Regions from separate parts of the Aeribacillus sp. FSL M8-0235 genome, predicted to be linked through region 2. Evidence: riboswitches for the same ligand, from Rfam matches in the RefSeq annotation. Region 2 holds a riboswitch; each other region holds the start of a gene.
What was found. A riboswitch is a leader RNA that binds a small molecule or an ion and turns the genes downstream of it on or off. The one in region 2 is predicted to bind thiamine pyrophosphate.

Region 1: linked by a shared signal. The riboswitch ahead of thiT (energy-coupled thiamine transporter ThiT) and the one ahead of NSQ71_RS07350 (acetylornithine deacetylase) in region 2 are both predicted to bind thiamine pyrophosphate.
Region 3: linked by a shared signal. The riboswitch ahead of tenI (thiazole tautomerase TenI) and the one ahead of NSQ71_RS07350 (acetylornithine deacetylase) in region 2 are both predicted to bind thiamine pyrophosphate.

The regions. Positions count from the first base shown of each region.
Region 1 is NZ_JBBOBW010000001.1:3,252,539-3,262,507, forward strand. Features, by position in the region: gene NSQ71_RS15935 (DUF1128 domain-containing protein) at 1-29, shown strand, start outside; gene NSQ71_RS15940 (hypothetical protein) at 539-721, shown strand; gene NSQ71_RS15945 (DnaJ family domain-containing protein) at 763-1,134, opposite strand; gene NSQ71_RS15950 (DUF2179 domain-containing protein) at 1,156-1,701, opposite strand; gene NSQ71_RS15955 (DUF418 domain-containing protein) at 1,805-3,040, opposite strand; TPP riboswitch at 3,213-3,316, shown strand; gene thiT (energy-coupled thiamine transporter ThiT) at 3,385-3,945, shown strand; gene menC (o-succinylbenzoate synthase) at 3,987-5,096, opposite strand; gene NSQ71_RS15970 (carbon-nitrogen hydrolase family protein) at 5,360-6,316, opposite strand; gene pdxR (MocR-like pyridoxine biosynthesis transcription factor PdxR) at 7,173-8,612, shown strand; gene NSQ71_RS15980 (hypothetical protein) at 8,678-8,926, shown strand; gene NSQ71_RS15985 (SPFH domain-containing protein) at 9,176-9,969, shown strand, end outside.
Region 2 is NZ_JBBOBW010000001.1:1,505,451-1,515,419, reverse strand. Features, by position in the region: gene NSQ71_RS07370 (ABC transporter ATP-binding protein) at 1-435, opposite strand, end outside; gene NSQ71_RS07365 (ECF transporter S component) at 447-1,022, opposite strand; gene tenA (thiaminase II) at 1,038-1,718, opposite strand; gene tenA (thiaminase II) at 1,736-2,413, opposite strand; gene NSQ71_RS07350 (acetylornithine deacetylase) at 2,446-3,711, opposite strand; TPP riboswitch at 3,835-3,935, opposite strand; gene NSQ71_RS07345 (IS4 family transposase) at 4,138-5,388, opposite strand; gene NSQ71_RS07340 (hypothetical protein) at 5,555-6,223, opposite strand; gene NSQ71_RS07335 (TlpA family protein disulfide reductase) at 6,455-6,910, opposite strand; gene NSQ71_RS07330 (peroxiredoxin) at 7,003-7,551, opposite strand; gene NSQ71_RS07325 (mechanosensitive ion channel family protein) at 7,902-8,759, shown strand; gene NSQ71_RS07320 (N-acetyldiaminopimelate deacetylase) at 8,857-9,969, opposite strand, start outside.
Region 3 is NZ_JBBOBW010000001.1:1,131,880-1,141,848, reverse strand. Features, by position in the region: gene NSQ71_RS05665 (DUF1360 domain-containing protein) at 1-133, opposite strand, end outside; gene NSQ71_RS05660 (CotO family spore coat protein) at 228-614, opposite strand; gene fabI (enoyl-ACP reductase FabI) at 894-1,670, opposite strand; gene thiD (bifunctional hydroxymethylpyrimidine kinase/phosphomethylpyrimidine kinase) at 1,769-2,581, opposite strand; gene NSQ71_RS05645 (ThiF family adenylyltransferase) at 2,596-3,609, opposite strand; gene NSQ71_RS05640 (thiazole synthase) at 3,606-4,373, opposite strand; gene thiS (sulfur carrier protein ThiS) at 4,380-4,583, opposite strand; gene thiO (glycine oxidase ThiO) at 4,591-5,703, opposite strand; gene tenI (thiazole tautomerase TenI) at 5,690-6,304, opposite strand; TPP riboswitch at 6,444-6,552, opposite strand; gene NSQ71_RS05620 (monovalent cation:proton antiporter family protein) at 6,607-8,460, opposite strand; gene mgtE (magnesium transporter) at 8,486-9,850, opposite strand; gene NSQ71_RS05610 (RluA family pseudouridine synthase) at 9,955-9,969, opposite strand, start outside.

The DNA of each region.
Region 1 (9,969 bases), 1.7 Mb from region 2:
TGGGGAACCTACGAAAGAGCACTCTTTAAGTGAATTGAGCTTTCTGCTGCTCGTTGCGAATGGGCTTGTGCAAATGACGGCAATAAGTGTTTAACTTAGCGATGTTGAAGTGTTGTGAAAACTCGCAGCTGCTGTCCTCATCAGCTTGCTTCAGTTGATTTGTTATATGTGGTTCTATACGCTTCTCAAAACGATGTTCGAGTCACATTAGGAACCGCCCAATCTGCCATCCATCAGAGGTTTAGCTTGGATTCTAAAGCAGGCGAATCGTGTACGCGCTCCATTTTCATCATTCTCTTTTTTCTTTTGCAGGAGAAAAATAAAGATAGACCTCCTTGTTGTTTAGATGCCAGATTTCAGAAGAAATCGTTTTTACTTTAAAGCAGCTTTATAAATTCAGTATAAGCTGCTTTTTGTATAATAACTTTTTGTCAAAACGGTGTCTATTTTTTGAACAAAATGTGAATTTTTTGTTTCGTTTTTGTGACAAATGATTTATAATAAAAGAAAACGTTTTCTTTGTTTGGGGGTCAAAAAAATGGTCGTGACACTTATGAAATATTTTTATTTATTCGTTGCTCTCTTCTGTTTATTGTCTGGAATTTTGGTCGGTTTTGCAAAGGAGCTTCCGCTTTCGATGATAGTCATTTTCTTAGGTTTTTTCAATCTTGCTTTATATTATGTCTTCCATAGAGAAGCCTTGAAAAAACAGCAAATTTAAAAGAATGGCGAAAATAAAGGCACCATTCTTTTTCGAAAACGTCAAATAAGCTTTTTATAAACTTTATCTTTATAAAATTGAGATGCAGATGTGTTGAATATATTCCTTTTCTTCACGATTCGTTCCAATGCTAATTGTTTTTCCGACAGCTTTTGTTGTAATTTTTTCCTTTCTGCTTCATCTTCACAGCATTTTAGTAAATCTTGAATAGTTAATAGTTCCTTTTTCAAGTCATTTTCTTGATCGACCATACCGGCGTTTCTCAAAAGACGATAAGCCATTCGGAGTTCTTCCGGAATATCAGACAAATCGTCATGCGGGAGAGGCTTCCCCATCCCGGGAAGTTCTTTAAACTCTCCCTCTTCATATGCCTTTTTGATCCGATCCTCAGCAATTTTTGCAAATATATCCACGCTTCACCCTCCCTTCGACCGTTATGTTCGTCCTTTTTCTAAACGCTTTACCCGCTTTTTCATCGCTTTTGTTAAATATCCGCCTTTAAAAGAACGAATTTCATACGAGCTTAAAAACGCTTTTGGTTCTATTTCATTGACAAGGTTTAAAAATTCTTCCTCCCGAGAGCGTTGAGCAACAACTTCCAAACGATACCTGATCGAATTCATTCCTTCTCCTTGAAAGACCGTAACCCCAAAACCAGCCTCCCTCAATTTTTTTACTAATTCGGAATTTTTATCCATTAAATTCACATTGTATGTTACATATCCAAAAGCCAGCTTTTTCTCCAGTTCACCGCCCAACAACAGCCCTGCACCAAAACCGACAATATATGCACTAATATTGTAAATATTAGATAAATCTTGAAAAACTATTCCTAAAGCGACAATATAAATCGCTGCTTCTAGCAAACCTATACCAGCAGCAGCCTTTGTTTGATTTTTCACTAACAAAATAGTTCGGATCGTCAATACTGGTACATACAATAATTGCAGCAAAAAAATAAAAATTGCTTGTAGAAACATGTTGCCTAGACACTCCTTTGTTCCATCATACTATAAATTATTTTCAAAAAGAAAGAGCTATCATAAACTCAAAATCTGAGATTTGAAACTACATTTTTACAATTCATCTTGATCTGTTATTATGCTTCGAAACTTCCTTTTTCATGCGAATAGGCTGGCGCTTGAAATACATCGCTGTTCTCCATACCCACTCCAACGGCCCTAATTGAAAATATTTAAACCAAATATGGCTGATGATAAGCTGCACGGCAAAAATTGCGAGTGCAAGCCAAAAACCGGCGAAGGGGTATACTTTACCGTACAATCCCAATCCGTAATGATAAAAAAGATATGTACAAATAACAGATTGCATGATGTAATTTGTCAATGACATGCGTCCAACAGGCGCTATCTTCTTAACAATTTGCCGGCAGATTGGGTGAAAATATAAAAATATGAGAGAGATCACATAAAACAACATGAGAAATGGTGCACCGAACACCATGTAAAAACTATTTTTAGCGGTGACCGCAAAAATATTTAACGGAAGCCCAATGATAAGCCCGAAAAACCAGATGGCTGTTAATAACCTTCGATGCTTCTCCGGTTCTTGAAAAAGCTTTTGTTTCGCAAATATCATGCCAACTAAAAACATGCTGATATATGGGAGCATGTTTATTATATAGACAAGCGGTTGAAAAGGCCACATGCCAGACATAGACATGTAAAAAAGCCGATCATGAATACGCTGATGGAAAATATCAGTAAAACTTCCGTTTTGATATGAATGGATTGCGTTTCTTGCCTCCTCTTCCAGTAAGGCAGCCTGCTCTCTTTTTTGGACAAAAGCATCCTCACCATTGGATACAGCCGTCATCAAACCAATAAGGAGCAAATATAAACTAAATAAACATACAGTCCATACCAAAAGGGTTTTCCAGGAACACTTCCGGAAAAAAAGGAGAAGAAACCCCAGCACAGCATAATCCATTAAAATGTCTCCATCCCAAATGAAAAATGAATGAATTAGTCCAAATACAAAAAGCACCACCAGTCTGCGTATATATATAGAAACAAAGTTCCTGCCGTTTCCTAAAGCCCGTTCCTCCATGATGATGATTCCAAATCCGAACAATAATGAGAACATTGTAATAAACTTCATTTGTACAAATATTTCCAAAATATTTTTCGTTAGAAAATCCCATGTTCTCCATGTTTCAGTAAAAAAATTTTCGCTGCCTATTTGGTATAAATATACATCTGGATAGCTGAAATGCGCCATATTCACAAGTAAAATGCCAAATATCGCAGCCCCCCGCACCACATCCACTACTTCATAACGCTCACGTTTAAGATTCAAACCAAAACCCCCATTCTGAAAAAAGTTCTTATTGTTAACGCCCTTTTTTCATTACTTTTTGTCCAAAGGCTGCATTTCAGCTTTATCATGTTTAAATTTATTTGAATATAGCGAAAAAAGAATGACAATTTTCTTATAGTCTATTATGATAGACATAAGATTCGAATATCAGCAGATCCACAAGGGGAGCTATATGCTGAGAGTGGACGGATATTTCGTCCAGACCCTTTGAACCTGTTAGTTAATGCTAGCGTAGGGATGTGGAAGTATACTGATCCATGATACAGCCTTTTCCCCCTTATGGATATTTGTTGATAGCAAATAATATACAGGGGGTTTTATTTTTGGAAAAAAATCGCTTATTACTATTAATAGAAGCAGCAATCTTTGCAGCATTGGCAGTTATACTTGATCTTCTCCCTTCCATTCAATTATCATCAGCCATTTCTATATCCATTGCCATGGTGCCTGTACTCATATTATCGTTTCGATCCGGTGCAAAGATTGGCTTCATTTCCGGCTTTTTATGGGGATTATTGCAAATTGTATTAGGTGATGCATACATCCTGATGCCTGTTCAAGGCTTCATCGACTATTTTCTAGCTTTTTCCTTTATCGGTTTAGCCGGTCTTTTCTGCAAAACTATCCAAAATAAGCTGAAAGATGGAAAGAAAAGCTCTGCTCTTGTTTTCATCATCTTTGGCGTCTTCATCGGAGCTTTTGCACGTTATTTTTGGCATTTTATCAGCGGTGTCTTTTTCTTCGGAGAATATGCACCAGAAGGAATGTCAGCGGTCGTTTATTCTTTGATCGTAAACGGCATTACGATGATAGGAGCGTTTGTATTATGCGCTGTCGTTACTGTTATTCTCATTATGGCGGCGCCAAGATTGGTTGTAAAATAAATAAAATAGTCCTCTGCAAAACATGCAGAGGATGATTTTGTTTATAGGGTAAATACTTTCGTTTCAACAGTGTATTTTTTTAATTTTTCACGGCTTACATGAAAACCGATCCCCGGGTTATCAGGCAAGGCAATTTTTCCATTATAAACCGATATTTCCGGTTCAATAATATCTTCTTCCCAATACTTAGATGAACTGGATATATCTCCTGGCAGTGTGAATTGTTCAAGTGTCGCTAAGGCTATATTATGGGCCCGTCCAATCCCTGATTCAAGCATCCCTCCGCACCAAACTGGAACATTTTGCTCTTTGCAAAAATCATGGATTTTTTTTGCTTCTGTCAAACCGCCAACACGGCCGATTTTTATATTCATAATTTTGCAGCTTCGAAGTTCAACAGCCTTTCGAGCATCTTCGAAGGAACAAATACTTTCATCTAAACAGATCGGTGTGTCCAATTCTTTTTGAAGTTTGCTATGATCCACAATATCATCGTGCGCAAGAGGCTGCTCAATCATCATTAATTGAAACTCATCCAATTGTTTTAGATGATTTATATCTTTTAATGTATAGGCACTGTTCGCATCAGCCATTAAATCCAAGTTCGGAAAATGCTTCCGTATTTCCTTAACTACTTCAATATCCCAACCTGGTTTAATCTTTATTTTTACTCTCTTGTATCCTTCCTCCTGATATTGTTCAATAAGACTGATTAAATCTTTTATTGTTGGCTGAATACCGATGCTCACCCCAGCTTCAACTTCTTTTTTCATTCCCCCGAGAGCTTGTGAAAGAGGTATATTTTGCTGTTTTGCATATAGATCCCACACGGCACCTTCCAAAGCCGCTTTTGCCATATAATTTCTGCGAATAAAACGAAACGATTCAGCCAACTCACGAGGATGATGAAACGACGTCTTTGATAAAATCGGAATGAGGAAATCTTCGATCATGTGCACAGTTGTTTTCACGGTTTCTTCTGTATACCATGGAATGGAAAAAGCAACCCCTTCTCCAAAACCGGCTGCACCATCATCATCCTTTACTTCTACGATCAACAATTCGCGATCGTGAATGTCTCCATAGCTAGTAGAAAATGGGGCTTTCAAACGCATCTGTAATATATGCAAAACAATTTTCTTAATTTTTATCAATTAAGAGCATCTCCTTTTTTAAACAAGCTCTCAGCTAAGTTCGACAAAATCATTCCCATTCGCCAGAGGGCTCGATATTTCCCGGAAAATATTTCTTAAAATAGCGAATCCACTCGAACGTTTGTTTTACACTAATTATAAAATAAACGCTTTCTTAATGTAAAGGAGCAAGGGATTTCTTTATTTCCCTTATTGTTTATTGAACTGTAAAATCTCAAATAAATAATGAGATAATCGTAGAAACGAGTCTCATCATGAGATTAATTTTTCCACTCAATAGTTGTCTTCTTCTCTTTGTTGACTAGCAATTTAAAAACATCAGGTCTTGCATAATGCCCAACAGGATCAAAATCAAACTGGCTATAGGCGATTTGTTTCATATCCAGTTCTGCAATGATGATGTCTTCCTTGCCAAATACGGGCTCTGTCACATATTCGCCCAACGGTCCAACAATCGCGCTACCTCCTCTGCTCATTACTTCAGGTGAAGAAGCAAGTTCATCATAACAAGCCAAATCTTTCGGATACATATCTTTTGTCACATATTGATTGGCAGACAAAACAAAGCATCTCCCCTCCAAAGCAATGTGGCGGATTGTTGACTGCCAAGTTTCCCTTGCATCAGCCGTTGGGGCAATATAAATTTGAATTCCTTGTGCGTACATCGCAGCCCTTGCTAACGGCATATAATTTTCCCAGCAGATTAGCGCCCCTATTCTTCCATAAGGGGTGTCAAACACTGGTAATGTGCTTCCATCCCCTTCCCCCCAAACAATCCGTTCTGCTGCAGTCGGTTTTAATTTGCGGTGTTTTCCTAACAACTGTCCGTCAGAATCGAAAAATAAAACAGAACAGTAAAGAGTCCCGCCGCTAAATTCATTATCCCTTTCTGTTACACCTATCACAAGGTAGACACCTGCTTTTCGAGCCGCTTCACCAAGTTGTTCCGTCGTTTCGTCTGGAACAGCTACAGAATTGCTCCAGTATCTATACCAATCCTTCCTCCCTTCAGCCGAACGGCTCCCAATCGTTGTACCAAAAGATAAGCCTCTAGGATAAGCGGGAATAAAAGCTTCAGGAAATACAACAATCTTTGCTCCTTTTTCAGCAGCTTGATGTATGAGGCTAACCGCCTTTTTTGTCGTGGCGTCCCGGTCCATAATAACAGATGAGGCTTGTATAACAGCAACTTTAACCTTTTGTGCTCTGTTCGACATATTTTTCCCCTCCACCAAATCAAAAAATCTAAAGCAATCTTAAATGCCGAAGCTCATGAACCTTCAAAGTCATAACCTTCGGAAGTTGCACCCTATTCATCTTCCATAAAAAAATCTGCACAGGAAGGAAAACACTTTGAATAATCCTCTTTTTAAGCATAGAAGGGCCGGTCCATGAATTTGAGTTCAAAATAATTGGATTATGTTTTTCCATGAGAGCTTTTCATGTGATATCTCATCTGAAGTAATTTAATGATAATTTCTTAGCATGCTCCTTTGTACAATACAGCTGTGGTTGAGTGTCGAACTAACTATCAACACTTAATTCTATAAAGCATTAAGCGTAAAATATGAGAAACGGTTTGAATTGGAGTATATTATTCATAATAAAAATGTTCAAAAATTTTTGGACCATCCAATCAAAGACTTTGTCAATCATCCAATTTCAATACTGCAACAGCCATTTATCCAAGACGAACCATAAAGTGAAATAAATTTGCCGAAAATCGCACATCTATTTTAAGGGTTTTCAACTTCAAGTAAAGAAAAAATCGGGCAGGACAGCTTTAAGCATTGCGTCCATGTTACAAAAGCTAATGATTTTTCAGCAGCGTTCAAATCATGTGCTAAAAACTCCAAGTTAAAATAAAAGTGGATGGGTAAAATGTTACTGAATTGGATGGGCATTATTCTTTCATCTAGCGTTATAATTAATGTTTGAACAGGTTCAAATTTTGATGAATATAACAACATTTTCGATTATGTTCAATAGGAACATTCTATAGATAAATAACAAAGAACCTGATTAACTTGCCATATTGCAGGAAGTGCCAAGCAGATCAAAAGGGTGAAGCATATGGACTGGAAACCGGATCGAAATGCAAAAAAGCCTATATATAAACAGCTGGCCGAATATATTGAAAATGGAATTGCGGATGGCACATTTCCCCCTGATAAACCGCTGCCTTCTGAACGGTTTTTGGCCAATAAGCTGCAAATAAACAGAAGCACAGTTGTGGCTGCATATGACGAATTAGAATCAAACGGACTTATCGAGAGAAAGAGAGGAAGCGGAACAACAATCAGCAAAGATATATGGGGCATGACAAAGAAGCGTGTACCAAGCTGGAATCGGTATATTGAGGCAGGATCGTTCTTGCCGAATTTACCTGTGACCCAGAGAATACGCAAAGAGATGGAAGAGCATAAACTAATCAATTTAGCTAGCGGTGAATTGTCGGAAGATCTTTTTCCAATCGACTCCTTGCGAGAAATCATTTCGACAAGGTCATTTATCGGAAGCCTAGGATATGATCATCCTCAAGGGAATGAGATATTAAGAAAAACTATCACAAAGCATGTGAAACGATATCGGAGAATTGAGACAAATCCGTCTTCCATTCTCATCACATCAGGAGCGCAGCAAGCTTTATATTTAATCGTCCAATGCTTATTAAAGCCGGGTGATGCGATAGCATTAGAAGAGCCTTCGTATTATTACAGTCTCCCGGTCTTTAAATCAACCGGAATTAGACCTTTCTATTTACCAGTTGACAAAGACGGTATAAACCCGGATGATTTGCTTCTATTGCATAAAAAACATCGAATCAGGATGATCTTTTTAAATCCTGCTTTCCAAAATCCATCAGGCGCTTTCCTTCATAAAAACCGGCGGGAAAAAATATTGGAAATATCGTCTGAGTATGGAATACCGATTGTTGAAGACGATCCTTACAGTTTAACGTCCTTTAATGGGGAAGAGACCTACCCGCTAAAATCAATGGATGAGCATGGAAATGTCTTATATATCAGCTCATTGTCGAAAATTGTTGCTTCTGGTTTGCGAATTGGTTGGGTTATTGGACCAAAGCCTGTGATTGAAAGATTGTCTGATGCCAAACAGCAAGTGGATTTCGGTCATGCCAGCTTTACTCAATGGATTGCCAATGATTTTCTGGAATCTGACGACTTCGATGCCCATATCAACTGCTTAGTCAAACGGCTCGAAAACAGAAGGGATCAAATTGTCAAAAGCCTTCGATTCTACTTAAAAGACGATGTTGATTTTTATATCCCGCAAGGAGGCATTCATTTATGGTGCAAAATAAAGAAAGACTTTAATGAGATCCAGCTGCTAGAAGAGTCGATCAAGCGCGGGGTTATTTATGTTCCGGGCTCAACGCTTGGATCAAGTACAAAATATGTCCGTTTTACCTTCGCAAGAGAAAATGAAGAAAATATAAATGAAGGAATAAAAAGATTTGCTGATGCATTTTATAATATTCAGCATAAATAAATTCCTATTTTCAGGTGATTATCAAAATTCTCTACCACAATGTAAAGAGACAGGGAGATGGTTTTATGTATAGTATGTTATTGACCGTAGGCATTATTATTTGTGTACTTGCACTCATTTTAACTGCGTTTATCGGAAAAGAAGTAGGAAAAAAAATAGAAACATATAAAGCGATCGGGAACAGTCCCCATGATGAACTTACAAGGTCAAGGGAATATGAAACAAGCTCCTTTCGCAATGTTCGCTCGTTGACATGGATTTATACCTTATTGTTCATTGTCATCCTCATTGTATGTCTTATTTTTCTGTTTTAATGCTAAAGAAACGAACCTATGCAAACAATAATGAACTAAATATATTTAAACCTAAATCCTCGACTAACCCTTGCTAACGAAATGACGTTTAGCATGGTTGTTAGTTGAGGTTTTTTATTTTGGTTTTCATTGAATTTTCATAGCTCCAAAAACGTTTTTCGCCAAAATTTTTTGACAATATATATTTACATTTATTTCAAAAAGTGATATCATTTTAATATAAAAATAATATGAGAGGGGCAATGAAAGTTGAAAGAAAAAAAGGCATGGTTTATTGACGGGTTTATTGGAATTGTATTAATCGTTGCACTTTTGCTCGGAGCAGCTTTTACATTTATCCAGGAGTTTATTGTTCTTGCAATTGTATTGGTTGTTCTTGCCGTACTGCTTGGAAGCGGTCTTACCATTGTACAGCCGAATCAAGCAAACGTTGTCATTTTCTTCGGACGTTATTTAGGAAGCATTCGGAAAAGTGGCCTTGCCTTAACGGTTCCATTAACTATTAGACAAAAGGTGTCCCTTCGCGTTCGAAATTTTAACAGCAAAAAGCTAAAAGTAAACGATGTGGAAGGGAATCCGATTGAAATTGCTTCGGTCATCGTCTTTAAAGTAATCGATTCCGCAAAAGCAACTTTTGATGTGGATGATTATGAAGAATTCGTGGAAATCCAAAGCGAGGCTGCCATTCGTCATGTAGCAACGAAATATCCTTACGATACGTTTGATGACCACAATATTACATTAAGAGGCAACGCCGATGTTGTTTCAAAAGAGCTGGCAGATGAATTGCAAGAACGGTTGAACGTCGCTGGAGTTGAAGTAATAGAAGCTAGACTGACTCATTTAGCTTACTCGACTGAAATTGCCAGCGCCATGCTTCAGCGCCAGCAGGCAGCCGCCGTTTTATCTGCGAGAAAAAAGATTGTCGAAGGAGCCGTCAGTATGGCCCAAATGGCTGTCGAGCAGCTGGCTAGCGACGGAACGATTGAGCTTGATGAAGAAAGAAAGGTTAACATGGTGAATAATTTAATGGTTGCGATCAT
Region 2 (9,969 bases):
GGCGATCGCCAGCCGTTGCTTCATGCCGCCTGATAATGATTGAATACTGATATGAAGATCATCAAAATGAAGGCCGACCATTTCCAGGTAAACTCGCATTTTTTCATGCATTTGTTCTCTTTGCACTTGCAAATTTTCCAAAACAAAAGCCATTTCTTCATCTACATACGGCATGCAAAATTGCGTGTCAGGATCTTGAAACACATATCCCCAAGATGACGGGGTCAAGATTTTTTCTGCTTTCATCGGCACTTCAATAGATTTTGGAATTAAACCGCTTAACACTTGCAAAAACGTCGATTTCCCACAGCCGGAAGGACCAAGAAGCAAGACTTTTTCTCCCTTATAGAAAGAAGAGGATACATCCTTAAAAAGCAAGGATTCCTCTCCAGGATATTTTAATCGTAAATTTTTCACTTCGCATACTAGATCCATGTTTGCCACCTCTAGTTCAGTGCGTCATAATCTTCATGCGACGCAGGTCTTACTAAATTAGTCACTCCTGTTGCTTCCAAAGATTTCACTAGATAATAGGCAAACGCGCCGGCAATAATGATTGAGCCAATCAATCGAGCTCCAATGAATAATAGCAAGTTCCAAAATACTAAGTCATCTATATAGCCTTTATAAAGATCCATAATTAGCGAACCAGCTGCTGAAGCGGCTGCAGCCAGCATGACAACACCGATATTAAACTTTTTATATCGAAAAATCGCAAAAATGATCTCTGCAAATAGTCCTTGGACGATTCCGTAAAGAAGAACCTCTATGCCGAATTCAGAGCCGGTTATAAATTCTGCAGATGCCGCTGCTGTTTCCGCTATCAGCGCTACTCCAGGCTTGCGAATAATAAGAAAGGCGACCGTCGCAGCAATAAACCACATACCGTATATGAGCTGGTCGACATGCAGCCCGATCGGCTTGACCGCATAGTAAAGCGGTCCCCATAGTTTATAAACAATTCCAAAAACGATCGAAATAACAATTGTTACTAGAATGTCTGTCAGTTTTAATCCTTTCATTATGATCAAACTCCTTTATTGACTGATTTTTGGTTCCACTTCCCATTTTTCTAAACGGTAAGCCATTTCCCAAAACGCTAATTCATATTGACTGCTGATGATAAAATGCTCTTCCATTCTTTTTAGATCGGCTTCTATCGTTTGTTGTGCGATTTCATCCAGCCTGTCAATTTGTTCTTCGACAAGCTGCTTAAACCAATCGCCCCCATAAGCCGCAATCCATTGTTGATAAATCGGTTCTTTTGGCTTCGCATCTTTTAATTTTTCGCCAATTTCGTAATATAGCCAATAGCACGGAAGTATTGCAGCAATAATATCGCCTAAGTGACCGTTGATCGCCGCTCGATATAAATGGGAAGTATAGGCGTACGCCGTTGGGGCCGGCTTAAAATTCGCCTTCTCCTCCTCTGTGATTCCCAGCTGTTTGGCAAATGTTTCATGAAGAGATAATTCCGCTTCAAATGTTCCTTGTGCATGCTGAGCCATTCGCGATGTCGTATATAAATCGTTTGCTTTTGCCGCTCCATACGATTGCACTTTTGCAAAATGGCTTAAATAATACGAATCTTGCAAAACGTAATAACGAAAACATTCAAGCGGCAAACTCCCATCGGCAATACCTTTTACAAATGGATGATCGAAGCTGGCCTGCCATATCGGATCTGCTTTTGTTCGAATTTTTTCAGAAAATTTCATGTTCATTCTCTCCTATATTAAGAATTGATTTCGATTGGCCACATTTCTTTTCGTTCAGACATTTCCCAAAACATATATTCGTATTTGCTCGTTGTGACAAAAATATCTTCCAGCCATTTCAATTCTTCTTCCCGTTTTCCTTCTGCAAGCTCATTCATTAAATCTTTCAGCCATTTTGCCAATTCACCGAATTCTGTTGATGCGTACATTTTTACCCACTCGCCGTAAAACTCATGTTCACTGGCACCAGGAATCTCATGTAAGCGTGTGCCGATTTCATAATAGCTCCATGTACATGGAAGGACTGCGGCAACCAGTTCTGCCAATGATCCTCGCTGCGACACATTTAACATATAGCTCGTATATGCAACGGTTGTAGCAGCAGGCTGAACTTGTTCTAATTTTTCCTTCTCTATTCCTATTCTTTCAGCGTATTGACGATGCAAATCCATTTCCACTTTTAACGTCGAATGTAGAAGATCAGCAAAAACTGTCATTGTTTGAAGATTGTGAGCCTTTAAGCTTCCAAGGGCAAACAGGCGGCAGTATTCGATTAAATAAAGATAATCCTGCTCCATAAAAAAGCGAAATTTGTCGATATCCAGCGTCCCATTGCCGATTCCTTGAACAAACGGATGATGGTAACTCGCTTCCCAAATCGGTTTTGCAGTTTTATACAATCGGTCTGTAAACATTTGAATTACCCCTTTCGCAGCTTTTGTAATTGTCATCGTTTTTTCTGATACCAATCAAATAAAAACGCGATCAGCGATTTTGTAAATGTTTTTAATTGGGGGATGGACAGCTTTTCATTCACCGAGTGTGCATCTTCAAGCGTGCCCGGTCCATATAAAACGACGGGAATTCCCGCTTCACTCAGCCAGCCGCCGTCTGTCACAGTAGGGGACATCGTCAGCTTTGCTTCCTCATTAAATGCCAGTTTATGTGCTTTTTGTAATGTTTTCACTCCGAGTGAATGTTCGTCATATGAAAAAGCTGGGAAAATTTCTCCTCGATCTTCAATCATCGATGTGCCGCCCCATTTAAATTTCGGAGGATATTTCCGAAGCCATGGATCAGCCATTGCAACATGATGGATATGTTCTTCAATTTCCCGGATCACCTCTACATAATGCTCTTCCGGGTAATAGTGAACGGTAATCCAAAGGGAACATTTATCGGCCACAAAAGCGGCGTGCCTTCCACCTTCAATCACTGCAGGATTAATTGTGGCAGAACCAGGCGGAAAGCCTTTGCTCGTTTTCATCACTGCCCAATGCTGTTCAAGCTCTCGCAGTCCTTCAATAATTTTCATCATTTTTTCAATCGCGCTTGCCCCAAAAAGCTTCCCGCCGGCATGAATCATTTGTCTTCTCGTGCCATCGTGAAATGTCTCGGGGCTTTCAATCGTAATCCAGCCCGTGATCACCCCGCCTTGCCCTTGTATTTCACAGTTGCTTGAATCGACAACGATGGCAAAATCAGCTCGATATCCCCGGTCGCAGCACGATTTTGTTCCTGCTTCGCCTACTTCTTCTCCGACGACGGACTGAAAAATGATATCCCCTCCCGGCTCAATGCCGTTTTCTTGCAGCAGCTTTATTGCAAACAGACTGGCAGCCATTCCCCCTTTCATATCCGCTACACCGCGTCCGTATATGTAATCCCCTTTAACCGTTGCCTCAAAAGGAGGCGTTAGCCATTCTTCTCCCTCTTCGATTGAAGCGACATCAATATGCCCGTTAATAATTAAACTGTGGTAATTTTCTGGATCTTTTCCTTTTTTCGTTCCTACTACGACTGGATCTTGTTCATATAAATCCCATTGATCAATGGAAAAGCCGATGTCTTCCAAATATGAGGCGACATACTTTTGAGCCTCTTTTGCATTTCTTGCCGGAGGGCTCGGCGTTTCAAACGATACGAGTGTTTTTAGAAGATTCAGAAGTTCTTCTTCCCTTTCATCAATTTGCTGAAATAGCGTTTGTAACACGTTGTCTCCCCTTTCTTAACATTTGTTTTGAAAAATGGTTTGCCAACCGGCCATGTAATGCAAAAAGCCCGTTCCCAATATAAGGGAACGGGCAAGTATATACAAAACCCATAGACAGGTTTCGATATTACTGCACCACTTCCCTACGCTAGTATGATCTAGATCAGGTTCAAAGGGTCAAGGCACACGCCTTTCTCAGCCTTTCGGCTCCCCTAGTGGTATGTTAATATTATGAAATTTTCATTTAATTTCATTAAATCATAAAATATCAGTAGCGTTGCATAAAAAAATTTAATGTTTGTCAAGCTCAATAAAAATTCCAGTTATTTCATGTAACTGAATATTCAGACATACAATCTTTCTAAGCAAGCTTAAAAGGACAATGACGTCTTAATCGGCAGTCCACTTCCACAATTTGGCAATATATTACAGAAACATTGGATCATAAACTAAATCGTCTAGGTGTTCCACCTCCCCTTCTTCAAATTGGTACACGATGGTTTCAAAATCTTTTTCCCAATCGTATTTTTTCCGACCGTTGGACGTTCGAATTGGCTTTTTAAAAAGGGAGCGAACAAAACAGTCAAAACCTTTAAAAAGCAGATTCTGTAAAGTTCGCTTGATCTCTAATAAAGGACCATCGTGATTCACTTTTAATTGGAGCATGGCCTGTAAGCAATAGGTGATTAGGGCGATCCAAATTTGATTGTAAACGGCATTTTGACTTTTTCCATAAAATCTTTTTATCTTAAGGTGCTGTTTCATCCATTTAAAGAAGGTCTCTATCTTCCAGCGATATCGGTATAAATCTGCAATCTCTTCCGCAGAAAGATCAAAGCAATTGGTTATGATGATCACGGGATTCCCTTCGCTGTCGACCGTTTCGATCAATCGGAGAGGATGAGTCATTTTGGTATGATTACGGTCATTTCCTAAAATGACAATCTGATCCCTATAAATCAAACGTTCTGGATTGGGAATCCGTTCCGATAAAACTTCAATCTCTGCGTTCTTTTTAAGCCGGGTAATGAATCGCACCCCTTCTCGGCATAAGCGGTCGAACTGTTTGTAATCGACATACCCTCGATCAAACAAGTAAATCGCATTTGGATCGATTTCAATGAGTTCGTCCATCTGTGTGCGATCGGCATGTTTCGCGGGTAAGATAATCCCTTGATCCGGAACAGTGATATCCTTCGTTACAACAACCTTTAAATGGAGTCGAACACCAGCCTTTGTCTTACGAAAAGTTGCCCATGGATATTGGCTCAAACTCATGCTCATCGTGGTAGAATCAATGACCAGAAGACGACCAATGTTTCGGATGATCGGGGCATTTTTCATTTGCCCTTGGATCTTTAAGACCAGATATTTAAATACTTTTTCAAACAGTTGAGGGGATAATTGGCCTAATTTGCGAGAAAGTTGCGAAGTACTAATTGCATCAAATTCCAGATATGTCTGCAACTCTTCCTTGTCTTTCAAATGTTTGGCCAATTTTGTTAAGCTTTCCAATTCATTTATCTGAGCGATGATACAAAGTTGTAAAAACTTATACGCTGTTAATTTTTTAATGTATTTGTCAACGTCAATCACATTAATTAGTTTTGAAAAAGTTATTGGATCGATCTCTTTAAATAGTTCATTTATTGTGGATTCTGTGGTATTCTTATCCATAATGGTTTCTCCTTATTCTTAGGATTTGGATAGGACTGCCAATCCTAATTATAAGGAGTTTTTTTATATCCAAAAAGATGAAATTTAACATAAAATTGGGCTTGACAAATTAAAATTAACTTAATGCAATGCTACTGATAAAATATAGAAAAATACAAGCCAACGGTTAATTGATCCTTTTTGCTGTCTTTAATAATTCACGATAACCAATTCGAGTAAATTGCAAATGTTGATCAATATAATTAGCCTTTTTCAAATGCTCGATGGATTGTTCAGAAAAACTGCCGCTAATTTCCTGAAACCTTCGATTAATTTCCACTAACGAATGATTTAATATAAAATCCGCATCAAGCAGCAGGACAATCCGCTCGATCTCAGGATCTCTTTTTAAAATCAAGTTGGCAATCCGGCCTTTCATGAATGCTAGCTCTTGTTGAAGCTTTGAAGCTTCATCCTCTTTTTCTCTAATTTTGGCTCGGTACTTTTGTTTTTCTTCCTCTTCGATACCGGCTTTTGTTAATAGCTCCTCCAACAATTGCGTTTTATCAAGCTCCAGTTTATTTAATTGCTGTTCTTTTCGCGCCATTTCTGTTTCATCAGGCAGCTTTTCGTTTTGAATAGGCTCTTTTCGTTCTTCTTTCATCTTTATCATATAGTCTATTTTCCGATAGACAAGGAAGGCGAGAACAACTAAACATCCATTTAATAGCAGAGATATAAAACGCACGACGACGTCGTTAAATGCAAGCAAATAAAATAGGAAAAGGATAACGATGACAGCCAAAAGCACCTTTAATAGATTCATAATGGAAAAAGTTTGTGATTGTTTTGCCATCCACCTATGCTCCTTTTTGTTCAAACTAGCATCATTTATTATAGCATGTTGTGATTTGGAATGTGAATCATTTCTTTAGGATTGAGAGCTGGAAAAAGGATGTCAGATGAATGGTAAATGGAGATGCTTATCTTTTGAAAGCTTCGAAGCAATAAAAACAAGTCCTTTCAAAGCCGGAAAGGTATTTTTCTAAAATGAAAAACCACCTGCAATGTTTTGCAGATGGTTGAATCATTCAGCGTTTTCTGTTTCCGCTAACACCCGATTAACACGTTTTTCCAGCATTTTCATTCCGCTTCCTCCTGCTTGGAAGTGGCGAAGAATGCCGTTTTTGTCAAAAACATAATATGCAGGTACATATTGATTTTCAAAAGCATCGGTTAATTTATGTTCGTTGTCAACAAAGATCGGTTGCGTAATCCCGTGTTCTTCCGCTACTTTTTTAATATCATCAATATCTAAATCCTTTTCGGAGCGAGGCATATGAACAGCTACTACGTTCAGTTTATCTTTATATTGATCGCGGAACTCATTTACTTTCGGCATTGCTTCTTTACACAAATGGCAGCTGATTGACCAAAAATGGATTAATGTTGGTTTTTCACCGATTAATTGCTCTTTCGTTACTTCGCCATTCAGCCAAGTTGTTGCTCCGACTAATTCAGGCATTGGCTCACGTAATTTCATTTCCGCTTCCTCCTTGAAGAATGAATATCAAAAAAATAATCGTTTGAAAAAAGGCCTAACGTACTGCTAGGCCCTTTGAATGAAAAGCTTCATTATACTTTAAGCGTTTCTTGACCAGGCTTCCAGTTTGCTGGGCAAAGTCCGCCAGTTTGAAGCGCTTGAAGTACACGCAATGTTTCATCAACATCGCGGCCAATGTTGTTATGGAATACTGTTTGATATTGAAGTTCGCCTTCTGGATTGATGATGAACAATCCGCGAAGAGCAACTCCTTCTTCTTCGATTAAAACGCCGTAGTCTCTTGATACTTGATGATTTGTATCTGCTGCAAGCGGATATTTAATATCGCCTAAACCGTTCTCTTCGCGAGGAGTTTTAATCCAAGCTAAGTGTGTGTGAATTGTGTCAGTTGATACACCAATCACTTCTGCATCAAGATCTTCAAATTCTTCATAACGGTCAGAAATAGCTGTGATTTCAGTTGGACAAACGAAAGTGAAGTCCATTGGATAAAAGAAAAGAACTGTCCATTTTCCTTGTTTCATGATTTCTTCCAAGCTTACTTTACCAAACTCTTTGTTTGGCAAAACGGCATCCATTTCAAAACGTGGAGCTTGTTTACCAACCAAACGCTCTGCCATTATGTAACCCTCCATTTTAAAATTTTATTTTAAAGGAAACTTTTTGATCGTTTCCTTCAAAAACAAATGAGAATGAATTGAGTATTTTCTCAATATCCTTCCTCCGATTACTATTATATATAACAACAAAATTTTAGTCAATTTTAAGTAATAATTAATTTAAATAATCTGTTTTACATTTTCATTGCGGTGAAGAGAACAATAATACTATTTCCAATTTTCGCCGCTATCATTAAAAAAATGTAACAATCATTGAAAATTCCTTTTTCTATGCTAAACTTTCAACTGTACATTCAGTTTAACACGATCCCGTCAAATAACCAAATGATTGGCTTGAAAAGAAAGGGGAAATGGTTTTGAACTTTTTTGAATCTATTGATTGGGCTGATCTGGCTTTAAAATCAGGAGAAGTTTTGGCCAAGCTTATTGGAATTTACATTGCATATATTATCGTCAAATCAATCGGCAATAAAATTATTCACAAAATGTTTGAGGGGCTTGAGAATCGGAAGGAAATTTCCACCACGCGGGCTAAAACGCTGCAAACATTAGTTTTGAATTTCTTTCATTATGCCCTGTTTTTCATTTTTATTGTTACCGTTTTTCAAGTGTTTGGCTACAATGTCACAGCGCTTTTAGCCGGGGCTGGGGTTGTTGGTCTTGCGATCGGCTTTGGAGCTCAAGGGCTCGTCAGCGATGTTGTGACAGGATTTTTCCTTCTCCTAGAAAAACAACTTGATGTTGGAGATTATGTCACTACAGGCAATTATTCAGGCATTGTGGAAGCTGTCGGTTTACGAACGACGCAAATCCGAGGCTTTGACGGCACATTGCATTATGTTCCAAACAGGCAGATTGTCGGCCTTTCCAATCATTCAAGAGGAAATATGCAAGCCCTTGTTGATATCAGCATATCGTATAATGAAGACTTAAATCGGGTCATGTCCATTCTTCAAGAAGCTTGCGACCAATTTGCAAAAGAAACTGAAGAAGTTGTGGAAGGTCCGGACGTTTTAGGCGTGCAAAATTTCGGCACGTCTGATGTGATCATCCGCATCATCGCCAAAACGAAAAACATGGAGCAGTGGGCTGTTGAAAGAAAGCTCCGGAAACGGCTAAAAGAAGTGCTTGATGAAAACGGCATCGAAATTCCGTTCCCTCATCAAGTGATGATTCATAAGAACGAGCAGCAAAAGGAAAGAGGATGATCTCTCATCCCCTTTCCTTTTTAATTATGACTTCGTGTTTGTATAGAACGTATTTCTAATTTTTTTCTCTTGCTTTATGCAGGAGGCTATGAATCTTCTATTTATTGCCTTTCCATTCAAAATATTGACAAATAAGATCGACCGCTTTAAAGATTGCTTGTTCATTTGGTGAAAGCTTCGCATGATGAAGTCCGTAAGGAGAATCAACTCCAAGCCAAAACATAAATCCCGGAATTTTCGCCAGCATATAGCCGAAATCTTCCCCAGTCATCGCTTCTTTGCATACGTGGAGTTGAACTTCTGTTTCATTCTGGACAAACTCCATAAATTCTTTTGATAACGCTTCATCATTCCACACTTGATAATACATCGAACCCCAGTCAATTTCTGCTTTGCATTGGTAGCCGATTTCTATACCTTTGACCATGTCTTCAATCCGCTTTTTCACTTTTTCCATCGATTCGACAGAAAATGTGCGAATCGTTCCTTCCAATCTGGCATGATCGGCAATTATATTTTGTATCGTGCCGCTTGCAATTTTTCCAATGGTAATTACAGCACTTTCCAAAGGATCTATATTGCGGCTAACGATGGATTGCAGCTGGGTGACAAGGGCGCAAGCAGCGACGACCATATCATGTGTCGTGTGCGGAAAAGCGGCATGGCCTCCCTTCCCGGTTAAATCGATAAACAACTCGGACGTATTGGCAAAAAGTAGTCCAGGCTTCATTCCGATAGTTCCAACCGGAAGCTCCGGAGCAATATGAAGCGCAGTGATCATATCCGGCATCCATTGTTGCATAATCTCGCTGTTTAGCATCGGCTCTGCACCGCCAGGCCCTTCTTCTGCCGGCTGAAAGATGAATAGCAGATCATCTTGAATCGGATGATAGGCGAAATGAGTTAAAACCCCCAAAGCGATCGTCATATGAAAGTCGTGACCGCAAGCATGCATCAAGCCTGGATGTTCTGATTGAAATGAAAGCCCCGTTTTTTCTTCAATCGGCAATCCGTCAATATCTGTCCGGTAGGCTATCATTTTTCGAGGATTTGTTCCATGGACCTTCACGAAAATACCTGTTCTCCATGTTTTCACTTCAAGCCTTTCGTTCGGCAGCGAATGAATATAATCTAATAAATATTTTTGTGTTTTATGTTCTTGAAATCCGAGTTCAGGTATTTTGTGCAAATCACGGCGAATGGCAATAAG
Region 3 (9,969 bases), 370 kb from region 2:
TCTCCCCTTTTTCCTCCACAATTGTTAAAAAAGGAGCCCGCAAAAATGAAGCGATTTTATCAAACACTATAATTCTCGTTAATCGAAAAGATGCCAATGCAGTGAGAACAAATGAAAACCAATACCACTCCATGGAATCAATTCTCCTTTCCTTCACCAACATATGTTTTGAATATTTAAAGCGTTCAAATAAAATTAAAAAACCCGGCATAACCGAGTTCTCCATTTTAATTCCCTAACACTTTTATGTCTAAAATACTTTTCGATTTTATTTTCAAAGGTTCATTTTGATCAAATGTACGGATTTGAACGACATCGTTTTCCTTTGACAAAATAATTCCTTTGTATGTTTTCTCTACTGTTTTAATTTCACATACGTTTTTATACACATGCTCCGGAAGACTTGAAAAGAAATCAATCTTTTCATGAATCGTCATATTTGCCAATTCTCTTCTTCTTTTATAAATTTCTTCCTTCGTCCATGAGCTCTTTACCGCTTGCTTAGAATTATTTGCAATTTTTTTTAATAACGTCGACTGCATGGTCACTTCAGGTTTTTTTATATTCGGCTGGACAATATACATCAAAGGTTCTAATTTTTCTTTTTTAATCAAGTTTGATCGCCACCCTCTAATATGATTTCTCTCATTATTTTATGACACGATAGAATGAAATCATGACGGAAATCTAACTTTTTCTTATGACAAAAGAGCATTTGAAAATCGCTGCACATTGACACAAAAAGTCGTAACAGAACATCAACAATAAATCCAAGCTTCACGGCTTGAAATAGTGGCACCTTGAAGCTGACAGCAAAATTTCATTTTATCCTGCCATAAAAAAAGATTAATCTTGTGCGAGTAACGCACACAGATTAATCTTTTTCAGCTAACTTAATAACCTAAAATATGAAAACCTGAATCAACATGAATCGTTTCCCCTGTAATGCCGCGGGAAAGATCGCTGAACAGGAACAACGCCGTGTCTCCAACTTCTTCTTGTGTTGTGGTTCGGCGCAGCGGAGCACGTTCTTCTATTTCCTTCAGAATTGAATTAAAATCACTGATACCTTTTGCCGAAAGCGTACGAATCGGACCAGCGGAAATGGCATTGACGCGAATATTTTCTTTACCTAGATCGTTCGCCAAATATTTCACGCTAGCATCCAATGACGCTTTCGCAACTCCCATTACGTTGTAGTTTTGAACGACCCGTTCACCGCCTAAATAAGTTAATGTAACAATGCTTCCGCCTTCTGTCATCAAAGGACGGGCTGTTTTCGCAACCGCCGTTAAAGAATAAGAACTGATGTTGTGGGCCAACAGGAAGCCGTCTCTTGTTGTGTTCAAATATTCACCGCTCAGCTCTTCCTTATTCGCAAAGGCGATACAATGAGCGATACCGTGAATCACACCAACCTCGCTTTTAATTTTTTCAAAACACTGCTCGATTTCTTCATCCTTTGTTACATCACAAGGCAGCACGAGATAATCTTCCCGTCCTAACGAATCTACAAGCTCTCGAACCGATTTCTCCATTCTTTCGCCAACATATGTAAAGATCAATCTTGCTCCTGCTTCATGCAAAGAGCGGGCAATTCCCCAAGCAATGCTTCGCTTGTTAGCAACACCCATGACCACAATGTTTCGGCCTTCCAAATTCAATTTCATGGAAAATCCTCCTAAACATTATTACAAGTTATTAATACCTGATCATAATTATAAAGGACAAAAGAGAAAAAAGCCAGAACATATATGTCCGGCTTATGTTATTTCGAAGCAGCTAAATTTCTTTTATATGCCCAATGATTGGTAGGACCGTGGCCGCCTCCAATGCCTAGTGCATTTTCTACAGCAAGATGGATGAACTCTTTTGCGGTTTTTACGGCTTCGATAACGTCTTTACCTTTGGCGAGCTCAGCTGTCAGCGCAGCAGAAAAAGTGCAGCCTGTTCCGTGCGTATGCTTTGTGTTGACATAGTTGCCTTTAAATTCATAAAAATCATGCCCGTCAAACAACAAATCAATGATTTCGCTGCCCGACGGCTGATGTCCTCCCTTTATGATCACATGCTTTGCTCCCATTTGGCAAATTTTTTTCGCAGCTTCTTTCCGATCATCAAACGATTTTATCTCGATGCCCGTGATCGCTTCCGCTTCCGGGATGTTCGGCGTCACAATAAACGAAAGCGGAATTAAGTCGTTGATGAGCGCGTTGATGGCAGACTCTTCAAGTAATGGATGTCCGCCTTTTGCAATCATTACTGGATCAACGACAATTTTTTTCCACCCATACGTTCGAATTTTATTTGAGACGATTTGGATGATTTCTTGATTAAAAAGCATTCCTGTTTTGACCGCATCTGGCGATAAATCTTCAGCAATTGCATCAAGCTGACTGATCACCCCTTCAATCGGAACAGGGTAGACGCCATGAACACCTAATGTGTTTTGAGACGTAACGGCCGTGATCACGCTCATTCCGTATACATCCAACTCCTGAAAAGTTTTCAAATCTGCCTGAATTCCCGCGCCTCCCCCTGAATCGGACCCGGCAATCGTCAACGCTTTTCCAATGGTCATAAACACACCTCCATTTAAGCTCCGAAGTAACGTTGATAAATAGCTTTTGCTTTCTCTTCTTCCTTAGTGCCGTGAATTAATGCTCTTCCGTCTTGAAAAAGCACAACGCGGAAATCATCCGCCTGAAAGGAAATTAAATAAGCATTTCCTTTTAAGTCTTTCACGATCGGGCGCAAACGATTGGTAATTTCTGATAGCGAAATCTTCTGTTTTTGCTGCGGACGTATTTGTACGGTATTCCTTCCGCACAAAACCGCTGTTTTTAATCCATTTTCAACCGACAAATATGGATATGTCGGGTGATGTCCGCACGATGGGCAGTCGGCCTTTTTTAATTTTGTCATGTCCACTGCAGAATGCTCCCTTGTCCAAACATCAAATGAAACTAACTGCTTGGACACCTCTCCGCTGACTAAATATTTCAGTGCCTCTGCTGTTTGATAAGAGGCGACGATTTGCACCGCCGGGCTGATCACGCCAACTGTATCGCACGTCATTCCGTCAGACGGAATCGCTTGGAGCATACAATGGAGGCATGGTGTTTGTTTCGGAACGATGGAAACGGTCATTCCATAACTTCTCACTACTGCCCCATAGATCCAAGGTATTTCGTGCTTCATTGCTAAATCATTGATGAAAAATCTCGTTTCAAAATTGTCAGTTCCATCGATGATAAGGTCTACATCCTTTACATGTTCAATAAAATCAATTGAGAAATCGCCCACAATCGCTTCAATCGAAATGTTCGAATTGATTTCCTGCAAATGTTTTTTGGCAGCAACCGCTTTTGGCAGCTTTTGTTTCGCATCCTCTTCTGTATACAGCTGTTGACGCCCGAGATTGCTCCAATCGACATAATCACGGTCAATGATGGTTATTTTACCGATTCCAGCACGGGCTAACATTTCAGCGCTTGCGCAGCCGAGTGCTCCAGCTCCAACAATGAGCACATGGCTTTTCAGCAATTTTTTTTGTCCCTCTTCTCCAATAGGAGAAAACAAGATTTGGCGAGAATATCGTTCCATTATGTCGTTAACATTCCTTCCGTTGGACTGCTTGCTTGTGCATACCGTTTTTTCGGAATGCGTCCTGCTTCATATCCAAGTCTGCCTGCTTCAATCGCCAGCTTCATTGCCTTCGCCATTTTCACAGGATCTTTTGCACCAGAAACAGCTGTATTTAATAAGATTCCATCTGCTCCCATCTCCATGGCGAGTGCGCAATCTGCCGGCGAACCGATTCCGGCATCAACAATGACTGGAATATTAGCTTGCTCAATAATAAATGATAAATTGAGAGGATTGACAATTCCTTGGCCTGATCCGATCGGAGATGCTCCCGGCATGATGGCATGAACCCCTAATTCTTCAAGCTTCTTCGCCAGAACAACATCGTCTGAAGTGTATGGAAGAACAATAAACCCTTCTTCCAATAACATCTCTGATGCCTTCAATGTTTCAATCGGATCAGGGAGAAGCGTTTTATCATCTCCAATTACTTCCACCTTAATCATATCACATAATCCTGATGCCTTCGCAAGCTTGGCGATTCTGACTGCTTCCTCAGCAGTTTTTGCCCCGGCCGTGTTCGGCAGAAGCGTATATTTCGATAAATCCAACATCTCCAAAAAATTTGGCTGTGAAGGCTCGTAAATATTCATTCTTCTGACGGCAAATGTCAAAATTTCAGCACCTGAGGCTTCCACCGCTTCTTTTTGTATCTCAAAAGATGGATATTTTCCAGTTCCTAACATTAATCTCGACTGAAATGTTTTATCACCTATTTTTAACATGAATCATCATCCCCCTCCAACAAAATGGACAATTTCAATTTGATCACCATCATTTAATGTCTGGATACTGTATTGTTCTTTTGAAACAATTTCACCATTTCGTTCAACGACAACAATTCTTTCCTGCAATTGAAAAAAGTTCAGCAAATCTTCTATGTTCCGAACACTATTCTCCACTTCCATCTGCTGGCCGTTAATGCGAAGTTTCACTGTTTAATCACCTCCCTTTCGCATCAGAAAGCAATCTGTTTAAAGAAAAGCTATGAACATAACGCTCATATTGATTCGTTTTCAAAATCATGTCTTTTACGATCAAGCTTGTAATCGGCGCTAGAAGAATGCCGTTTCGATAATGGCCGGTCGCAAAAAAGATTCCCTCATGCTCCGGGTGCTCGGCAAAATACGGCCAGCCGTCAGCTGTTTGCGGCCTGAGCGACGACCAAGCACTAACGACCGGTTCAGACCCGATTTCTGGCATAATTTTCTGAACCTTTATCATTAATTCGGATACTCCTTTGACTGTCGGATGCGTATCCCAGTCGTTTTCATAAGAAGTTGCTCCAATAATAACGGTGCCGTCTTTTTTCGGTACGATATAACAGTGCTCGTAAAACACTGTTTTGTTGATCACCAGTTTTTTCGGTTTTATGGCTAAGCATTCTCCTTTAACGGGCTTCATTGGATTTCTCAGCCCCAGCTTTTCAAAGAAAAAGCCACTCCAAACTCCGCTTGAAACGACGACTTTTCCACATATAAAAACTCCTTGGGAAGTGACAAGCTTGTATGCTTTTCCCTCTTTAATCACGTCGAAAACAGGACATTGTTCAAAAATAGATGCACCATATTTTCTAGCGCCTTTCGCATATGCGTGGCAAACAGATGAACCTTTCACTTGGCCGTCATGCTTAAGCCAAAGAGCTCCCGCAATGTCTTCAGAAACATGTGGCTCATTTGCCAGTACGTTTTCCCTTGAATGCCATTCTAGTTCATCCTCATCTGCAAGCGATTGCAGGGAGCGGCCTTCTTCCTCAGTAAATGCAAGCCGATACATGCCTTCCTGCACAAGCTCAATATCCACACCAGATTGCTCCAATAATTCTTTTGCAAGGCTCGGATATAAATTTCGGCTCTCTAAGCATAGCTCAAAAAATATGTCTCTTTTTTCATTTTCAGAATGGGCACCCAGCATTCCTGCTGCAGCGGATGTCGCTTTACCTCCGATTTCGCCGCTTTCAAACACGGCGGTCTTCAGCCCAGCTTTTGATAGCTCATAGGCGATCCCTTGGCCGATGACCCCTCCCCCGATGATTCCAACATCAAAAACGTTCATTTGAAAAAGCTTCCCCTTTCCTGAAAAGTTTGGCAGCGCTCCCTGGATCTTTCGAAGAAAAGATATAGGACATAACGGCAATACCGCTTGCTTTTTTTTCTAAAACCTTTTGCATATTATCAGGCGTGATCCCACCGATGGCGATAATAGGAATATTGACGTGTCCAACGATTTTCCCAAGCAAATCTGTTCCCTTTGCCGGAAGTCCTTTTTTACTGTTCGTTTCAAAAACGTTTCCGAAAAAACAATAGTCTGCTCCGTCTTTTTCTGCTTTTACCGCTTCATCTAATGAATGGACGCTGACACCGGCTTTTATTTGTGGAAAAGCGCTTTTCACTTTTTTTATCGGCAGGCCGGTTCCCGGAAGATGAACATTTTGAACGCCTGTTAGGAGCGCAACATCGAGCCGATCGTTGATAACAAGCTGTTCTCTCCTTATCCCTTTTGCCAAAAGCTGTTCTACGAGATGAATGATCTCACATGGTCTTTTATTTTTTTCTCGTATATGAACGTAATCAACATGTTCTGATATGGACAAAATTATGCGTATTAGCTCGTTGACCGGTTTTGTTCCGTCTGTTACGGCATGAAGTTCCAACATTGTACATTCCTTTCATGAGAAAGACGCTCACACTCGTCTTTCAAGGTTCAAAACTGGAAAGCAGCTGTCCAAGGGTGAGACTGGAAACAATAAAAAACCACCTTCCTTGCTGGAAAGTGGTAATGGAATATCAGACATATGTTTCAAATTCCCACTTCCCTACGCTGGCATCATCCAGATCAGGTTCAAAGGGTCTTAAAGTCAACACTTTAATCTCAGCCTTTTCAAAGGCTCCCCTAGTGGATGCTTATTAAATTTTCATACTAATTTCATGCTATCACAATTTGTTTTGTTTGCAAATATTATTTGCTAAATTCCAGCTCATCTTTTAACTCATTTACATATTTGCGGGAACCCGTTACAATCAAGCGGTCCCCTTTTTTCAATTCGGTATCGCCGTGAGGCACAATGGAATCTTCACCTCGAAAAATCCGGACAAAGATACAATCTCCTGTAAACGGAAAGTATCGAAGCTTCATTCCATCATATTTTCGGTTATTCATATTAATTTGATAAAGAGAGTTGTCTTGGTTTGTTAAGATCCGCATAACGCCAGGCGATTCGATCAAAGCCCTGAGCAGCGTTTTTGTTGACAGCATGACGGAAAATACGCTGATCCCCTTTTCTTTTAATGCTTGATCCAACTCCGGGGAAGAAATGGAGGCGATGACCTGTTCTACGCCGCATTCTTTTGCATATGTCGCAATTTCCGCATTTCTTTCTTCATCCCCAGTAGCCACTATTACTATATCAGCTTCCATTATGTGGTGTTCATTCAATGATTCTATCGAATAGTCTTTCAATTCTTCTATTTTAAATACCGATTGAGCAGTCCCGTTTTCAATTTTGTCTTGCTGTGTATGATATACGGTTGCTTCATACAAATTTTTGTCCAATTCCCTTGTGACTGGAAGGGTCATTTGATTTGCACCAATAAAAGCAATTTTCTTTTTAGGCTGCACCGCCATTTTTTTAGGGAATAATTTTTTAAATCCTATCGGCGTGATAATGCTTGTTAACACGGCAACTACTATTAGTGCGTCAGCCATTTGCTTATCAATCAGTTCGATTCGCTGTCCAATTTCAGCTGCCGCAATAACTAATGATAAAGTAGCAGTCAACAAGAACGCCGCCGCAATCGTTGTATTCGTATCATACCATTTTCTCAGCACAAAAACGGGAATAAACTTTGAGATCAAGAGGGCGAGAAATAACAAAGGAATTAACAAAAGAAGGTTCGGATCTTTGATCAATTCCCATAAATCCAATTCCACCCCTATCATGACAAAAAAGATCGGGATTAAAAAACCGTAGCCAAACGAATCTAGCTTTTGCACCAAGTCTGAATTAGGCGATAAAAGCGAGACTAAAACTCCCGCAAGGAAGGCGCCTAAAATATTTTCTGCCCCAAGCGTTTCCGATAAACCTACAAGTGCGAGAATTAACGTAAAAACCGCCCTTGTTCCAATTTGAACCGTTCCTTTTGACATCGATTTAATAAAGGATCGACTTTTAAACCTTTTGCCAATGAAGTAAAGCAGTACGCCTGCTGCAAACAAAAGAAGCAGAAGCCACGTATTGCTTTCTCCTTCGCTGTTTAAGGAGACAAAAACCGCCAGCAAAATCATGGTGACAAGGTCGGCTATGACAGCCACCAGCAAAATAATTTGGCCGATGGTTGTTTTCATAATTTGCTCGTCTTTCAGCGTCGGCACTACTACTCCTAAAGAAATCGTTGAAATCACTAACGTCATGAAAAAGGCATTGCGGATAAATCCCATCCACATTAACAAATACGATAAAAGTAATGAAACAACGAAAATGCCAAGAAAAACAATTGACGCAACCAAAAAAGTATGAGGAGCTTTTTTTCCGTTGGGCAGCTTTTCTTCTTTTTTCTTCTCTTTGGAGAAAATGGTGAAATCAATCTCAAGCCCGCTTAAAAACATGAGAAATATAAATCCCAGCGTTGAGAGAGTTGACAGCCATACATCTTCTTGCACTAAATTAAATCCCGTTTTCCCGATGATTAATCCGACAATAATTTCCGCAACGACGACAGGAATGAATGCCAGTTTGAACCGATGCAGCAAAATCGGGGTTAAAAAAGCGCCTACCAACACGATGACAAGAGAGGTTACTGCATGTGATTCCATATTACGCCTCCTTTAGCTAATTTTGTTAGAGCAAATAGTTCATAAATAGTGTCGCCATGCCAAAATAAATCAAAATGCTGATCATATCATTAATCGTTGTAATAAATGGACCGGAGGCCACAGCCGGGTCAATACGAAGCCTGTGCATGACAAGAGGAACAAACGCCCCGGCAATTGTCGCAACAGTCAGCGTTGACAATATGGAAAGACCCACTAGCAGTCCTAAGAAAAATTTCTGCTTCCAAATAAAAATTGTCAGTGCAACAACAATTCCGCATACTGTTCCGGTAATCAAGCCGGTTCCAGCTTCTTTGAGAATAATTTTCCACACGCGTTCGGAAGTGCCTTCGCCTGTTGCAATTCTTCTTACGGCAACAGCGAGAGCTTGTGTTCCTGTATTTCCAGCCATCCCTGCAATTAATGGTATAAAGAGCGCTAAAGTTGCCACTTTGTTCAACGTTTCTTCAAACTGGCCGATTAGGCCGGCGGTGAACATTCCTAAAAATAGGAGAATAATAAGCCATGGCAATCTTTTTTTGGCAGCAGAAACAGCATTCGGATCATATGAATCTACATCCGAGACAGCGGCCAGTTTCGAATAATCGTCAGAAGCCTCTTCGTCCAGCACATCAATAATATCATCAACAGTTATAATTCCAACAAGACGATGTTGAAAATCAACAACCGGAAGAGCCAAAAAATTGTAGTCCTTCATCTTTCTTGCTACTTCTTCCTGATCATCCGCCACAGATACCGAGTAGACTTTCTTTTTCATAATGTCAGCAATCAAAGTATCGTCTTCATGAACAATTAAATCTCTTAACGACAGGACGCCAACAAGATGTTTCTCTTCGTCAATCACATATAAATAATATATTGTTTCCGCATCAGGAGCTTCTTTCCGCAGCAAGTCCATCGTTGACTGCACCGTATAATTGGCATTAATGGCAACGAACTCGGTTGTCATAATACTTCCTGCGGTAAATTGTTCATAATCAAGAAGTTCGCTTATGCTTTTGGCAGTTTGAGCGTCCATGATGGTTAAATAGCTGGAAATTTTCTCTTTTGTCAGCTCACTTAATACATCTGCCGCATCATCGGCGTACATGTATTCCATCATTTTGGCGGCAAATGCCGGATGCATTTCCTCAAGCAGCGATTTGTAGCGGTTTTTATCATCCCTTATATTTTCAAAAACATTCGCCATTTCTTCCGGAGATAGAATTTGATATAAAAGCATTCTATCCGGCTGGTCAAGTTTTAGAAAAAATTTTGCCTGATCATATGGATGTAGCTCAAAAAACAGCGAACGGAATTCCTCTACATTGTTCTCTCTCAGCTTGTCAATCATCAACTGTCTGTATTCCGGTGCATCTGTTTTAGGCTGCATAAAATCTCCTCCTTTCCGGAAAAATATCGAAAAGTTTTGTGTTTTACTATATTAACAAATCTATCTGATTTTGTCGTACATTTTTTCATAACAAAAGCATGCACTTACAGGCGCGCATG